DNA from 3 places in the Pseudarthrobacter sp. WHRI 8279 genome. Region 2 is predicted to be linked to each of the others. Evidence: predicted binding sites of a transcription regulator. Region 2 holds the regulator's gene; each other region holds the start of a gene.
The links. The regulator LexA, encoded in region 2, represses DNA repair genes until DNA is damaged. The targets are predictions, from matches to a motif close to TCGAACANNTGTTCGA.
Positions count from the first base shown of each region.

Region 1: a site for LexA is predicted at 2,614-2,629, ahead of ABRP28_RS16585 (LexA family transcriptional regulator). Genes of this name have one in related genera too.
Region 3: a site for LexA is predicted at 3,153-3,168, ahead of ABRP28_RS05715 (DUF6504 family protein). Genes of this name have one in related genera too.

Region 1 covers NZ_CP168162.1:3,608,839-3,614,355, reverse strand. The annotation lists gene ABRP28_RS16595 (cytosine permease) at 1-1,450, shown strand, start outside; gene ABRP28_RS16590 (polysaccharide deacetylase) at 1,467-2,423, shown strand; gene ABRP28_RS16585 (LexA family transcriptional regulator) at 2,643-3,074, shown strand; gene ABRP28_RS16580 (Y-family DNA polymerase) at 3,099-4,397, shown strand; gene ABRP28_RS16575 (SRPBCC domain-containing protein) at 4,439-4,897, opposite strand; gene ABRP28_RS16570 (ABC transporter substrate-binding protein) at 5,144-5,517, shown strand, end outside.
Region 2 covers NZ_CP168162.1:664,220-669,736, forward strand. The annotation lists gene ABRP28_RS02980 (ATP-dependent DNA helicase) at 1-1,948, shown strand, start outside; gene lexA (transcriptional repressor LexA) at 2,047-2,781, opposite strand; gene ABRP28_RS02990 (LysM peptidoglycan-binding domain-containing protein) at 3,105-3,521, shown strand; gene ABRP28_RS02995 (histidinol-phosphate transaminase) at 3,652-4,770, shown strand; gene hisB (imidazoleglycerol-phosphate dehydratase HisB) at 4,831-5,457, shown strand; gene hisH (imidazole glycerol phosphate synthase subunit HisH) at 5,454-5,517, shown strand, end outside.
Region 3 covers NZ_CP168162.1:1,279,272-1,284,788, reverse strand. The annotation lists gene ABRP28_RS05745 (lipoate--protein ligase family protein) at 1-558, shown strand, start outside; gene ABRP28_RS05740 (mycoredoxin) at 684-941, opposite strand; gene ABRP28_RS05735 (SOS response-associated peptidase) at 1,061-1,822, shown strand; gene ABRP28_RS05730 (VOC family protein) at 1,865-2,287, opposite strand; gene ABRP28_RS05725 (chorismate mutase) at 2,307-2,627, shown strand; gene ABRP28_RS05720 (hypothetical protein) at 2,650-3,039, opposite strand; gene ABRP28_RS05715 (DUF6504 family protein) at 3,202-3,537, shown strand; gene ABRP28_RS05710 (DNA polymerase III subunit alpha) at 3,534-5,517, shown strand, end outside.

The DNA of each region.
Region 1 (5,517 bases), 1.4 Mb from region 2:
CGAGTCACAGCGCACGCACAAAGTTTCCGGCCAATTCTGGATCTGGGCCGGCGCCAACCTGGCCCCCATCAACTGGGTGCTCGGCGCCCTCGGAATCCACCTGGGGCTTGGTTTCGCGGACACCGTCACCGTCCTGGTCTTGGGCAACCTGATCGGCATGCTGCTCTTTGGCTGCTTCGTCCTGCTGGGCCAGAAGACGGGCGCCACCGGCATGGTCCTGGCCCGGGCCGCCTTCGGCCGGCGGGGCAACTACCTCCCGGCAGCCATCCAGGCGCTCCTGGTGATCGGCTGGTGCGCCGTGAACACCTGGATCATCCTGGACCTGGTGATGGCACTGTTCGGAACGCTTGGCTGGGTGGATCCCACGGCGCAGAACTATGCCTGGAAAATTGCTGTGGCCACGGGGATCATGGCCACCCAAGTAGCCATTGCCTGGTTTGGCTACAAGGCAATCGCCGCCTTTGAAAAGTGGACCGTCCCGCCCACCATCATCATCCTGGCCGTCATGTCCGCTGTTGCCTGGTTCGGCATGAAGATCGACTGGGCCTACGCCGGCCCAGCAGGCAACATCCTGGAAGGCTCCGAGCGGATCGCAGCCATGAGCGCCGTGATGACCGCCATCGGCATCGGCTGGGGCATCACCTGGTTCACGTACGCCGCCGACTACTCCCGCTTCGTCAGCACGGAAGTTCCCAAGAAGAAGGTCTACCTGGCGTCCGTCCTGGGCCAGTTCATCCCGGTGGTCTGGCTTGGCGTCCTGGGTGCCAGCCTGGCCACCAACAGCGGCGAGATCGACCCCGGAAAGCTCATCGTCCAGAACTTCGGGGTCCTGGCGCTGCCCGTCCTGCTGATGGTGCTGCACGGCCCCATCGCCACCAACATCCTGAACATCTACACCTTCTCGGTGGCCACCCAGTCACTGGACATCACCATCAGCCGCCGCAAGCTGAACCTGTTCGTCGGCGTCTTCTCGCTGATCGCCGTCGTTTTCTTCATCTTCCAGGAGGACTTCGCAGCGGTCCTGGACGCGTGGCTCATCGGCCTGGTGGCCTGGGTGGCTGCCTGGGGCGGCGTCATGCTGGTGCACTACTTCTGGATCGAGAAGCGCTGGCCCGGCAACCCCGCGCGGCTGTTCGACGGCGTGGGCACCAAGCGGCTGCCGGGCGTCAACTGGGCGGGCGTCACCTCCCTCCTGGTGGGCATCTTCGCCACCTGGCTGTTTATGTACGGCCTCGTCCCCGCCATGCAGGGCCCCTTCGCCGTGGCCATGGGCGGCCTGGATCTATCCTGGCTGGCCGGCGGGCTGGCGAGCGCCACGAGCTACGCCATCCTGGGCCCGAGGGTACACCGCAAGTACCTCGAATCCTCCCCGGCCGCCAGTACCGACGCCCAGCCCTCCCCGGCCCTGGCCGGAATCCCTGCCAGGCCCAGCGCCCAGGCCGGCCTCTAATTTAGGAACACCTGCCATGACCTTTGAAGCATTCCCGGACTCCGCCCACCCGATCACCTGGCCGGAGGGCAAGCAGGCAGCAGCCTCCTTCACCTTCGACGTCGACGCCGAATCCTGCACCATCGCCCACGATCCCAAGAGCACCAGCCGGATGTCCCTGATGACCCACCAGTCCTACGGGCCCAAGGTCGCAGTCCCCCGGCTGCTGCAGATCCTCCGGCGGCAGGACATCCGCGCCACCTTCTTCATCCCCGGCTTCACGGCCGAGTGCTATCCGGACACCGTCCGGCGCATCGTGGATGCGGGACACGAGGTGGCGCACCACGGTTACCTGCACGAGCCGATGCAGGGCATCGACGCCGAGACGGAGGCCCGGTACATCGACCGCGGCCTGGAGGCGCTGGCCAAGGTGGCTGGAGTGGAGCCGGTTGGCTACCGGGCGCCATGGTGGGAACTGAACTGGCACTCCCCGGCGCTGCTCGCCGATCGCGGCTTCCTTTACGATTCGAGCCTGCTCGACGGCGACGCCCCCTACCGCTTCAGCGTCGCCCCGGGTGACTCCCGGGACATTGTGGAGATTCCGGTGGACTGGGCGCTGGACGACTGGGAGCAGTACGCGTTCTACCCCGGCGTCACCGGCAGCGGCGTCATCGAAAGCCCGGCGAAGGTGCTGGAAATGTGGACGCTTGAGGCCGAGGCGCACCACGCGCAGGGCAGCTGCTTCGTCCTCACCAACCACCCGTTCATCTCCGGCCGGCCCTCCAAGGCTGTGGCCCTGGAGCGGCTAATTGAGCGAGTGAAAGGGATGGACGGCATGTGGGTGGCCACCATGGAGGAAATCGCGGAGCACACCCGCCGGACGGTTCAGGAAGTCCACACCCACGCCCGGATCCAGGTGCCTTCCTTCCCGGACACCGGGGCGAAGTTCACGCCGTCGGTGGTGCGGGAGTCGCGGCCCGCCGTTGCCGGCTAACAGGAAACAGCTTGAACCAGGAGTGGTGCTGTCCCATGAGGACAGCACCACTCCTGTATTTAAAGGGTGTCTACGTCAGGCGCGGCAGCGTTGCTGTTTGTTAAGGCGCGACGGCGGATGCCACCACGGCGGCGCGGCCTGCAGTCCGGAGGGGATGGCTTTGTCAGAGGCAGGGACTACACTGAAGTAATCGAACATATATTCGAATAAAGGTGTGTTGTGGGCGTTATTATCGGTCCCCGCGTGATAGATGCGGGCGCCTCATTGTTCTCGGTGCTGATCTCACCGGTGCCCGTCGCCGCGGGGTTCCCTTCGCCGGCGCAGGACTACTTTGATGGCCGGATCGACCTGAACGCCCACCTGATCAAGGACATCACCAGCACCTTTGTTGTCCGTGTAACGGGAGATTCCATGGAGCGCGCCGGCATCAGCGACGGTGATGAGCTGATCGTCAACAGGGCGCTGGAACCGAAGGACGGGTCCGTGGTCATCGCCGTACTGGACGGGGAACTGACCGTGAAGCGCCTGCGCCTGACTGCCACGGGAGTGGTGCTGCAGGCGGAAAATCCAAAGTATCCGGACATCAGGGTGCCTGCCCTCTCCGAGCTGACCATCTGGGGCGTGGCCACGAGGTGCCTGCACCATGTCTAGCCACCGCCGTCCGCAGGCACTGCCATGAGCAAGCCCGCCATCATGCGGCAGATGCCGCAGATCGCCCACGTGGACGTGAACTGCTTCTACGCCTCGGCGGAACGTGCCTTCGATCCTTCGCTGGAGGGCAGGCCGCTGGTGGTGCTTTCGAACAACGACGGCTGCGCCGTGACCCGCTCCCCCGAAGCGAAAGCCCTGGGCATTGCCACCGGCGAGCCATGGTTCAAACTCGCGCCCCGCGCGAAGGAATGGGGACTGGTGGCCAAGTCCAGCAACTACGAACTCTACGGGGACATCAGTGCCCGGGTCATGGAGTTGCTCAGCAGGTACTCGGCGTGGTTGGAGGTTTACAGCATCGACGAGGCCTTCCTCGGGGTGAAGGGTGAGCCGGAGCAGCTGCTGGCTCTGGGCAGGACCATGAAAAACGCCGTCCGCCGCAACGTCGGGGTGCCGGTATGCGTTGGAATCGCGCCCACCAAAACCCTGGCCAAGCTGTGCAACAAGTGGGCTAAGAACAACCCCGCGTTTGGCGGGGTATGCCACTGGGACAGCGTTCCTGCTGCCGTGCGGGAGCAACTGCTGGCACGCCTGTCCGTCGAGGAAATCTGGGGCATCGCCGGCCGCCTGGCCAAACGCCTGAACGCGATCGGCATCCACACCATCCTGGACCTCGCCCGCGCCGACCCCGTGGCCATCCGGGACAAGTTCTCGGTAGTCATGATGCGCACCGTCCTGGAGCTCAACGGCACACCCTGCATCCCCATGGAGGAGGAACGCCTGGGCCGGGACCAGCTGATCTTTTCGCGTTCCTTCGCCACCCCGGTCACCACCGCTGCCGGGCTGCGGCAGGTCCTCAGCATCTACGGCCAGAATGCGAGCGCGCGGCTGGCCAAACATGGGCTGCAGGCGAAAGTCCTCACGGCATTCGCCGGCACCTCGCCCTTCAGCGGGCAGGAACAGTCCTATCCATCGGTGTGCGTCCCGCTGCCGATGCCCACAGCGGACCCGCTCCTGCTCACCCGGGCGGCGCACGCCCTGCTGCCCAATATCCGCGACGGCGTGAGGTACGCCAAAGTGGGGCTCATGCTCACGGACCTGCGGCCCACCGGCAACCAATCCCCGCTGGAGCTGTTCGAGAACCGGCACGAGGAACGCCGCATCGGCACCCTCCTGGAAGACGTAAGCAGCCGCTTCGGACGCGGCTCCATTGGCCTCGGGCACGGCGGGATCAAAACGGGCCTGGACTGGACCATGAAACGGAACATGCGCTCGCCCCGCTACACCACCCACTGGGACGAACTCCCGCTCGTCAAAGCCGCCTAAACGGCTGCTGTTTGAACCACCCAGGCGTCCACGGCCAGAGGTCAGGCCCGGGCTTCGGCGAGGTCCTTGAGTTTGGCGAGGGCCACGGGCCAAGTGTCATTCAGCATTGCCGCCCACTCGTCCACGCTGTCAAGCTCCACCTCGACCCTCGTCACGCCGCCGGCTTCGGTGAATGAATAGTTTTCGTGGGCTCCAATGAATCCCTTCGCCGCATCGCTGGTCCTGTCCTCCACACCACCTACGATCTGGCCGAGATATCGCAGGGAGACGAACTCATGCGGCCTGATTTCCTCAACTGTTGCGATCATCCCTCCCACGGACCCCTCGCCGTCCGGGCCGAGGAACCGAATTTCGCTGCCCGGGTTCCAGTCGCCCTCATAGAAGGAACCCGTCTCGCTGAAAGCGCTCGTCCATTCCCGGTACGTGGCATCCTCGAGCATCGTGGCCCAGACTGCCTCGGCGGGAGCGTTGATTTTTACCTCAAATTTCAGCTTTTCCATGCCTGATCGTACGTCTGCTTCAGGCCCGGAAACAGGCCCCGGTGAACGGCAACCCTTGGAACCCATTGCACAGGGGGCACTCCTTCAGGCGCCCTGGAAAAAGACGTCCGGCGACGTTTCTTGTCGCTGCGCTACGTCCCGTTGAGCTACCGAGACGTCCCGTGAACGCCCGCTACGGGAACGATTGTGGGGCTGCCGGGCGCTCCGTAATCTCGTCTCAGTATCCGCCCCAGCAAAGGAACTCCAGTGTCAGATCCCTCGAGCCAGAGCCCCTATAACCAGCAAAGCTCCACCCGAATCGTTGCCGGACAGTCCGCCGCTCCCAAACGGCCGCTCGGGCTGAAGGTAGGCATCGCCGTCGGCATCCTTGCCCTCATTGGCGGGGGCGCCGCCGTCGCCTCCGCCGTCACCAGCGGCGGCCCGGCCGCAGTTAAGGAAGCCGTGCCCGCCGCCAACACGGCCGCGGAGCTGAAACTGGGTTACTTCGGCAACGTCACCCACGCGCCCGCCCTGGTGGGGGTCAGCCAGGGCTACATCGCGGAGGAGCTCGGCGGCACCAGCCTCAGCACCCAGGTGTTCAACGCCGGCCCGGCGGCGATCGAGGCCCTGAACGCCGGCGC
Region 2 (5,517 bases):
GCATGAGATGGCCAGGCAGGTGGCCCGTGCGCTGGGAACGGGGGACCACCTCCTGGTCCAGGCAGGCACGGGCACCGGCAAGTCGCTGGCCTACCTGATACCCCTCATCGCCCACGCCCTGGAAAGCAACAAGCCCGCCCTGGTGTCCACGGCCACGCTTGCGCTCCAGACGCAGATCGTTGGCCGGGACCTGCCCCGGCTGCTCAAGGCCATCACTCCCGCCCTGGACAGGCCGGTCAAGGTGGCGCTGGTCAAGGGGCGGTCCAACTATGTCTGCCGGCACAAGCTGGAAGGCGGCTTCCCCAGCGAGGAACCTGCGGAAGGCCAGCTGTTCAGCCTGGGCGAGGACACCAGTGTGCCGCACTTCGCGGCCTCCGTTGGCGGCCCTTCGTCCCAGCTCGGCAAGGAAGTGGTACGCCTGCGGGAGTGGGCGGAGAAGACCGCCACTGGCGACCGCGACGAGCTGCTGCCGGGCGTTACGGACCGCGCCTGGCGCCAGGTGTCCGTGACCTCCATGGAGTGCCTCGGCGCCCAAAAGTGCCCCATGGCAGCAGAGTGCTTCAGTGAACTTGCCCGGCAGGACGCTGCGGAGGCGGACGTCGTGGTCACGAACCACGCGATGCTCGCCGTCAGCGCCTTTGAGGGGCTGGCGGTCCTGCCCGAGTACGACGTCGTGGTGGTGGACGAGGCGCACGAACTCCAGGACCGGGTCACGGGGGCGGTCTCCGGACAGCTGTCCGTGGCCATGGTCCATGCGGCTGCCGCCGGAGCCCGCAAGCACACCGCCATCACCGTTGACGCGCTCAACGCCGCGGCCGCCAACCTGGAACTTGCCCTCGCCGCAGTGCCGAACGGACTGCTGCCCAACGGGCTGAATGAAGAACAGCTGGACTGCGTGGACCAGCTGCGTGATGCCTGCCGCGCCGCCCTCTCGGATTCGAAGGGGGACGGCAATGCCACGCCCGACGGCGGGAGGCAGCTTGCGCGGTCCCGCCTGATGCTCATCCTGGAACTTTGCGAACGGCTCCTCGCTGCCCGGGAGAACCGCGAAGTGGTGTGGTTTTCCCGCGCCAGCGCCTTTGATCCCGCGCAGGAATTTTCCCAGCCGGATGAGACGGCGCCGGCTTTGATCAACATTGCGCCGCTGTCCGTGGCCGGGCGGCTGCGGGAAGGCCTGTTCTCCGGGCACACCGTTGTACTTACTTCTGCCACGCTGGCCATTGGTTCAGCGTTTGAGCCTGCCGCCGGCGGGCTGGGACTCGTGGGCGAGGGTGCCCCCCGCTGGAAAGGCGTGGACGTGGGGTCGCCCTTTGACTACCCCAAGCAGGGCATCCTCTACGTTGCCGGGCACCTGCCGAAGCCCGGAAGGGGCGCATCCCCGGAAGCACTTGACGAACTCGAGGCGCTCATCCGCGCTTCCGGCGGCGGCGCACTGTGCCTGTTTTCCTCCCGGCGCGCCGCAGAGGAAGCCGCCGAAGCCCTCCGCCCCAAGCTGGACATGACGGTCCTCTGCCAGGGCGATTCCACCATGACCGCCCTGGTGAAGCAGTTCGCCGACGAGCCCGATACCTGCCTGTTCGGAACCATGTCCCTGTGGCAGGGCGTGGATGTCCCTGGCGGGTCCTGCCGCCTTGTGGTGATAGACCGGATTCCCTTTCCGCGGCCGGACGATCCCCTCATGACGGCGCGCTCCCGGGCCGTGGCACAGGCTGGCGGCAACGGCTTCATGTCGGTTTCGGCCACCCATGCCGCCATCCGGCTCGCCCAGGGCGCAGGCCGGTTGATCCGCTCCACAGGGGACAAGGGAGTGGTGGCTGTGCTTGACTCACGGCTTGCCACCGAGCGCTACGCAGGGTTCCTCCGGGAAGCGCTGCCGCCGTTCTGGTCCACAACGGACCGGAAGACGGCAATCGCGGCCCTGGAGAGGCTGGCCGGCGAGAACGCCTGACGCCTGGGCGGGGCAGTGTTTGGCCGAGCTGAGTGTTTGGCCCGGCAGGGCCCAACACTGCCGGAGCCTGCTGTGCCCCCGGGGCGGGGGGAACCTGGCTACAGGGAGCGGAGCACTGAAACGACCTTGCCCATGATGGTGGCGTGGTCTCCGAGGATTGGCTCGTACTGGGTGTTCTGGGGGAGCAGCCAGGTGTGGCCGTCACGCTGCCGGAATGTCTTGACGGTGGCCTCATCGTCGAGGAGGGCAGCGACGATCTCGCCGTTGGCTGCATCCGCCTGGCGGCGCACCACAACCCAGTCGCCATCACAGATGGCCGCGTCCACCATGGAATCCCCGGCCACCCGGAGCATAAACAGTTCGCCCTGGCCCACCAGCTGCCGGGGGAGCGGCATAACGTCCTCCACCTGCTGGTCGGCCAGGATGGGACCACCGGCTGCGATGCGGCCAACAAGTGGAACCATCGCAGTGTCAAGGGCAGTGGGCAGCTCCGTGACAGTGGCGCCACCGCTGGGGGGCACTGCTGATGGCTGGCTGGCGGGTTTGGCCGCACCGCCGTCCAAAGTCAGGGGCATCAGGACCTCCATGGCGCGCGGACGCTTCGGGTCACGGCGCAGATAGCCCAGTTTTTCCAGCTGGGACAGCTGGTGGGTGACGCTGGAAAGGCTGGCCAGGCCCACGGTATCTCCGATTTCCCGCATGGACGGGGGGTAGCCGTTCACATTGACGGAACGCTGGATCGTTTCCAGGATCTTTTTCTGCCGTGGCGTCAGGCCCTTGGCGGTCCTCTTCGGTTGCGCGGTTGCCCTGCCCCCGGCGGCTGCTGCTGCCATATTCGCCAATGCCTTTCGGTGTCCGCCGGGCCTATCCACGGCAAGGCCCTGGACGATCCCGCCCCATAATGTCAGACCCTGCTGATCGACTGTCCGGGTGGTTGTTCTTTCGTTCAAAACTAGGCCAGCCACACTGCTTTTTCAAACATTTGTTCTAGCGAGTCTCGACAATGTTCGTTGATAGGTGCTAAAACAGAAGAAGCAAAGTTCGAACATATGTTCTACTGCGAACGCCGGCCATTCGAAAGTGGCACCGGAAAGCCCTAGGGGGCGTCGGAGCAGAACATCCGGGCAGCACAGTATGGTCCAGGAGGGCTCAGTTCATGTCAGCTACATCTGTTTCGCGGGGTTCACGTCCACAGCTGCTCTCTGTGCAGCACCTTCTGTCCCGGCCTGAAGAGCGGCAGCCGGAACGGCCGGCCCCCCTTCCGCCCCTGCGGCTGACCCGGCGCGGCCGCATCGTGCTGATCGGTATTCCCCTGGTTCTTCTGGCCGCCCTGCTGCTCTCGCTGGCAGGCTTCTTCAACTCCCCGGCAAAAGCCTCCGACTCAGACGCGGAGCTCCAGACGACCTCCGCGGTCACCGTGACGGTCCAGCCCGGCCAGTCGCTGTGGGGGATCGCAGCCGCCGTGGCGCCTGATCGCGACGCACGCGATGTTGTGGCCGACATCGTGCAGCTCAACAACCTCTCCGCAGGCGCAGTCTTCCCCGGCCAGCAGTTGTTCGTTCCCGCCGGCTGAGCTGCCATAGCCGGCAGCAGGGTCCGGACCAGCGGGGGCTGCTCCATGGAATGGGCCGGGGGCGCATGCCGAGGGCGAACAGGAACCCGTCACATTTTCCGCCCTCCGGCACGGGCACTAAACTGTTCAGGTGAATGACCAGCTAGAACGCCTGAACCGGCTTCCCCTCCGCAGCAACCTCCGCGGGCTTACCCCTTACGGTGCGCCCCAGCTGGACGTCCCCATCCTCCTGAACGTCAACGAAAACACCCATGGTGTTCCGGCGGACGTAAGGGCGGCCATCAGTGCGGCAGTCACCGAAGCCGCCGCGGGCCTGAACCGCTACCCGGACCGGGAGTTCACGGAACTGCGCAAAGCGCTGGCGGAATATCTGGGCCACGGCCTCGATGAGACCAACCTCTGGGCTGCGAACGGCTCAAACGAGGTACTCCAGCAGATCCTCCAGGCATTCGGCGGTCCCGGACGCACAGCGCTCGGCTTTCCCCCCACGTACTCGATGTATCCGCTGCTGGCCAGCGGAACGGACACCGAATACATCGTCGGAGAGCGCGCCGAAGGCTACGGCCTCAGCGCTGAATCGGCAGCGCGGCAGGTCAAGGAACTGCAGCCCAACATCGTCTTCCTCTGTTCGCCCAACAACCCCACGGGGACCGGGCTGGGGCTGGATGTCGTGGAGGCCGTGTACGAGGCAGGCGAAGCAAGCCAGACCATCGTCATTGTCGATGAGGCATACCACGAGTTCGCACACGACGGGACGCCCAGCGCACTGACGTTGCTGCCCGGCCGGGAGCGGCTGATCGTGTCCAGGACCATGAGCAAGGCATTCGCGCTGGCCGGAGCCCGACTGGGCTACATGGCTGCCGCACCCGAAGTTGCCGATGCCCTCCGCCTGGTCCGGCTGCCGTACCACCTCTCAGCCATCACGCAGGCCACTGCCCTGGCTGCCCTCCAGCACCGCGAGGCACTGATGGCGGATGTGGAAGACATCAAGAAGCAGCGGGACCGCATCGTGTCGGAGCTGACGCGGATGGGCCTCAAGCCCGCAGCGTCGGACTCCAATTACGTCTTTTTCGGCGGACTGGAGAACCCGCACCAGGTCTGGCAGGAGCTGCTGGACGCCGGAGTGCTGATCCGGGACGTGGGGATTCCCGGCCACCTCCGGGTCACGGCCGGAACTGAGACCGAAACCACAGCCTTCCTCACATCCCTGGAAAGCATCCTTGCAAGCCAGGCCACGCTTCCCGCCTAGACTGGAAGCAGCGGCGCTGGACGCCCTGAACCACCCCATCTGCCCAAAAGGACCCAAAGCATGAGTACCACCGGATCGAACGTGGCTGCGGCCCGCACTGCGCGCATGGAACGTGCCACCAGTGAGTCGTCCGTGCTCGTGGAAATCAACCTGGACGGCACCGGCACCTCGGACATCGACACGTCGGTACCTTTCTACGACCACATGCTCACGGCGCTCTGCAAGCACTCGCTGATCGACATGACCGTCAAAGCCACAGGTGACATCCACATCGATGTCCACCACACCGTGGAGGACGTAGCCATCACCTTCGGGGAGGTGCTGCGCACCGCGCTGGGAAACAAGGCCGGCATCCGCCGGTTTGGCGAGGCCACCGTTCCCCTGGACGAGGCCCTTGCGCACGCCGTCGTTGACGTTTCCGGACGTCCCTACCTGGTGCACGGGGGCGAGCCCGCCGGCCAGGAATACCACCTCATCGGCGGCCACTTCACGGGATCCCTGACCCGGCACGTCTTCGAGGCCATCACGCTGCACGCGGGTATCTGCCTGCACATGAACGTCATCGCGGGCCGCGATCCGCACCACATCGTAGAGGCCCAGTTCAAGGCGTTCGCGCGGGCGCTCCGTGCTGCCGTGGAACCTGATCCCCGTGTTGAGGGGATTCCCTCCACCAAGGGTGCGCTGTGAGCGGCCAGGTCCTTCGGGACGGTGCCATCGTCGATCCCTCCGCTTCCCACAAGCTGCCCT
Region 3 (5,517 bases), 620 kb from region 2:
GGATTCGAGGCCGCCGCCATGGCCTGCCGCGCCAATGGCTTCGAACCCCTGGTCCGCCGGGCAGGAGGGCGGGCGGCCGCCTATCACGAGGGAACCCTGGTGGTGGACCATATTGAACCGGACGCGGACGCCATCGCCGGCTCCAAGACCAGGTTCGGATATTTCGCGGAGCTGTTCGCGGACGCCCTGCGCCGGGTGGGCGTGCAGGCGGCTGTGGGCGAGATTCCCGGGGAATACTGCCCCGGCGAGTTCAGTGTGCACGGCACGGATCCCTGTGACGGCACCCATCGGGTCAAACTCGTGGGCACCGCGCAGCGGGTAGTGGCCGGCGGGTGGCTGTTCAGCTCGGTGATCGTGGTGGAAAACTCGGCGCCGATCCGCAAAGTGCTGACCGACAGCTACGCTGCCCTGGGGCTTGACTGGGATCCTGCTACGGCAGGGGCGGTGGACGACCTTGTGCCTGGTGTGGACGTCGCAGCGGTGGAGGAGGCCCTTCTTTCCGTGTACGCGGGCAATGCCACCCTGGAAACCGCTTCGTTCAGCAGCCTGGGGGCATGACCCGGCTGGTTGCTGCCGGGCACAGCGAACGGGACCAGCATTGGGAAATGTTGGTCCCGTTCCATTCGTCCCTGGCCCGGACCCCCGGTTCGCGTGCGGGTGTGCCGGCCGGGGCGGCGTGCCGGCTAGGCTGCGAGGCGCTGCTTGACCTCGGCAGCGGAAGGGTTCGTTGCGGCGGTGCCGTCCGGGAAGAGGACGGTGGGGACGGTCTGGTTTCCGCCGTTCAGCTGCTCCACGAGTTCGGCTGTGCCTTCCACTTCCTCGATGTTGATCTCGGTGTAGCCGATGCCCTGGGCGTCAAGCTGCTTCTTCAGGCGGTTGCAGTAGCCGCACCAGGTGGTGGAAAACATGGTGATGGTGCCGGATTCGGGAGTGAAGTCCACGGAGCTCTCCTCTGTGCTTGATAACGGTTTCGTTCCTGTAACGGTAGCGTGCAGTCCGCTATTCCCTGATACCGGGGCCCGCGGATGACAGCTCCTGCCCGCGATGGCATGCTGGAGCCATGTGTGGACGTTACGTAATGGCACGCGCCGTGGGGGACCTCCTTGCCGAGTTCGACGCCGAGCTTGAGGACGAAGTCAGCATCCCGCCGTCGTGGAATGTGGCACCGACAGACGACGTCCCGATCGTCCTTGAACGCCTGGTGGACGGCGAATCCGGAAACAGGCACGTCCGCCAGCTCCATGTGGCCCGCTGGGGGCTGGTCCCGTCATGGGCCAAGGACCCCGGCATCGGCTCCCGGATGATCAATGCCCGCAGCGAGTCCGTCCTTGAAAAGCCGGCGTTCCGGAAAGCCATCCAGTCCCGCCGCTGCGCTGTCCCGGCAGACGGCTACTACGAGTGGAAGCAGGGCCCGGGTAAGTCCAAGCAGCCCTACTACGTGCACCCGGCCGCTGGCCACGGCCTGGCGTTCGCGGGGCTCTATGAGTGGTGGAAGGATCCCTCCTGGCCGGCAGGGGAGCCTGGCGGGTGGCTGCTCTCAACGTCCATCCTGACCACTGACACGCCCCCGCCTGGCAGTGAGTCCACCGTGTTTGGAAAACTAACGGCACTCCATGACCGGGTCCCCCTGCCCATGGACAAAGCCACCATGCAGGCCTGGCTTGACCCCCAGGCCGATGATCCGGCAGGACTTGTGGACCTGGTACGGGCGGGGGTCAAGGACGTGGCCGCTGACTGGCACGTGGAATCCGTAGGGAAAGAAGTCGGCAACGTCAGGAACAACGGGCCCGAACTGATTCAACCCGTGGAAGCCCTTTTCTAGCAGCAGGCCCTCAAGCAGCCCGGACCAAGCCGGGCGAAGCGACTAAACGGTGACCGCACCGTCGTCGTCCACTGCCCAGGTGGGGTTGTAGGCCACCTCCCAGCGGAATCCGTCCGGGTCCGCGAAGTAGCCGCTGTAACCGCCCCAGGGCTGGGTGATGGGCTCGGAGATGATCTCCGCCCCAGCGGCGGCGGCCTCCTCCATAACGCGGTCCACGTCCTCAGTACCGGGAAGATTGTGGCTCAACGTGATGCAGGGGACAGCTCCGGATGCCGTGACGCCGGCATCTGCCTGCATCTGGCGCACGTCCCACAGCGACAGCACCAGCCCGTGATTCACCTGGATGAACACCACATCACCGGGAACCTCGCGGTGGACGGGCCAGCCAAGCCCGTCAACGTAGAAGGCCCGGGACGCGGCAACACTGCGGACGCCCAGCGAAATGAAGTCGACTCTTGGCTGCATGCTTCGATACTGTCAGACGATGGCGACAATTCAAGGAAACGATAGAGATGCTTTGGCCGACAAGGAACAGCTCGCTGCCGTCCGGGTTGCTGTTGACGAAGTGGATGAACAGATCGTCACCCTCATCGCCCGCCGCGAACGGCTGATCCGTATTGCCGGGACGCTCAAGGGCGACGACGCCGAGGTCCGTGCGCCCGGCCGGGTGGAGCGGATCATTGAGCATGTCCGCTCAGCCGCGGAAAAGAAGGACATTGACCCGGACATCGTTGAGTCCACGTACCGGGCCATGATCTCCGGCTTTATTGAACTGGAACTGAAGGTCCACAAAGAGAACAGCTGATCTGCCGCGGTTCAGGCCCTGCTTACAGGTTTTCCTCCACGGGGACCCCGTGCTGGTACTCCCTGCCCTCCGCCTCGCTGAAGGCTGACATGAGGTGTCCCTTGCCCAGCCCGTTCAGGGCAGCAAGGGGAAAGCTCCCGGTGATGCTGTTCCCTGAATGGCTCACACCCGAGAGGTCGTAGTCTTCCTCGACCCCCTGTTCCCGGTTGAAGGAATAGAAGGCAATGGCCTTCCCGTTCATGAACTCAATACACAGCCTCCGCTGCGAGGAATAGTCGGGCGTAGCCCCCACCAGCCCCACCACGTAAGCACCGGAATCCGGGATGGAGCCGTCTATATCGAACGTGGCCACCACCGTGGAGTCCTGGGTTGTGATGCTTGCCTGCTTCAGAAGTGCGTCTTGGGTTTTCATGGCACAATCCTGCTCCCTGGCGATCGGTCCGTCCACCCTTGCCGGCCAATCTTCTTAGTCCCTCCCATGGCCCATCTATGCTCCCGTTCCGGGCAGGGGTAGACTGATGTTATTCGAATATGTGTTCGAATGTTTCCAGTTCTATCCAGCCGGGGAGGCGCCATGGGTATGTTCAGCGAATCCGTGGATGTCCAGTGCGCTGCGGACGGCCAACCAAGCAGCCTGCTGTGGGCAGGACGGTCCTATACCGTCTGCACTGAACCCGTGCGCTGGTACGAACGTAGGCAATGGTGGGCCGAAGAAAGCCGCGCACCGCTGGGCAGCGGACCCGGAGTGGTGGACCATGAGATCTGGCGCGTCCAGGTCCTTCCATCTAATCCGGGGCGAGGTTCTGAAGCGCCGGAAGAACCGCTGACCCTTGACCTCACCCGGCATATCCGCAGCGGCCGCTGGCGGCTCCTGCGCATCCATGACGCACTCAGGCCCAGGACAGCATGAGTTTCACCCATCTTCACGTTTCCACCGCCTTCAGCGCCCATTACGGCGTCTCGTGGCCCGAGGAACTGGCGCAGGCCGCAGCCGCTGACGGCGCAACCGCGCTCGCCTGCACGGACAGGGACGGTCTGTACGGAACCATCAAACACCTCAAGGCGTGCATGGCAGCAGGCATAGACCCCATCGTTGGGGTTGACCTTGCCGTTTTCGACGACGACGGCGACCACCGCACGCAGCTGGCCGGAAGGGTGGTGGTGCTGGCCCGGGGCCACAACAACGGGGCAGGCTACCGTGCCCTCTGCAGACTGATTTCCGACGCCCACGCCCGCACCACGGGGAAGGCCGGGGGAGCAGTCCCCGTGGCCGTCACCCGGGCCGAGCTGGCTTCCCGCACCCTTGATCCCCAAACCCTCAAACCAGTGCTGACTGTCCTGCTCGGGCCTGATTCCGACGTCGGACGGGCCATGGGAGGGCGCCGCTACCTTCGCCCGCGCACCCTCTTCAAGCAATGGCTGGATGCCATGCCCCCAGGCACGCTGGTGGCCGAAATCGTGTCCCAGCTCAGCGCACCGGGAAAGCCGTTGAGCACCGCCCACGCCGTCCGGATGCTCAGGCTTGCCGAAGAGCATCATGTTCCTGCTGTCCTGACCAACGCCGTCAGGTACTGCGCAGCCGACGGTGCCCCCACCGCCGATGTTCTCGACTCAGCCCGCACCCTGAAATCCCTGCCTGAACTCGCGGATGAACCGCTGCTTCAGCCAACCGGCCAGGGATGGCTGAAGTCTTCACCGGAAATGCTCCGGCTGGGCAAAGAGATCATTTCAGCGGCAGGATACGGTGCCGCGGACCTGAAACAGCTGATGGCCCAAACCGAGGCGCTCGCCGACCGCTGCCGGATGGATCCGGTCACTGACATGGGCTGGAAGCAGCCGGTAGTGCCCGAAGCCTCAGTCATAGGCATCAGCCAGGATCCACACGTTGAACTGGTCCAGCGGTGCCAGGCCGGTATCAGCCGGCGCTTTCCGGGAATTGCTGGCGCAGCCGGAGAGAGGATGCTCTCCCGGCTCGACCATGAGCTGGGCATCATCCGCAACCTCGGGTTTTCCTCCTACTTCCTGACCGTCGCCGAGGTATCACGCATGATCCAGGAGATGGGAGTGCGGGCGGCTGCCCGGGGATCAGGCGCCTCAAGCCTGGTCAACTACCTGATTGACGTCAGCCAGGTGAACCCCTTGCAGCACGACCTCATCTTTGAACGGTTCCTTTCACAGGACCGCGCAACCCTTCCGGACATCGATATTGACGTTGAAAGCGCGGAGCGGCATAACGTCTACCACCGCATTTTCAAGAGATTCGGTTCCGAGCGGGTCACCCTGATGAGCATGCAGAACGGATACCGGGCCCGGGGTGCGGTGCGGGACGTGGGGATGGCGCTGGGCATGGACGACGACGAGGTGGGGGAGATCGCCAAGCAGCTGTGGCGTTTTTCTGCGCGGAAATTCCGTGAGGCACTGCAGGAAAAACCTGAACTCCGGGAATTCGCCGGCAGGGTGGAGCAGCGCGATCAGGACGGGAACCAGCAGCTTGACCTGCTGGTTGACCTGACGGAACGCCTGGACCGGCTGCCCCGCCACATATCCATGCACCCCTGTGGCGTAATCCTTGGCGACGCTACCCTCCTGGACCGCACCCCGGTGCAGCCCAGCGGGCTGGGGCTGCCCATGAGCCAGTTCGATAAGCACGACATGGATCCCATGGGCATGCTCAAGCTTGACGTCCTGGGAGTCCGGATGCAGAGCGCCATGGCGTTTGCCGTCCGTGAAGTCATCCGCATCCACCCGTCCAAACAGGAAGTGGTGGCCGCCGGAAGGCATCCGTCCGGACCTGACGGCACAGGGCCCGACTACATTGCTGACAATGGCCACATCAACCTCAATGCAGTTCCCCTTGATGATGAAGCCACCTTTGATCTCATCAGAAGCA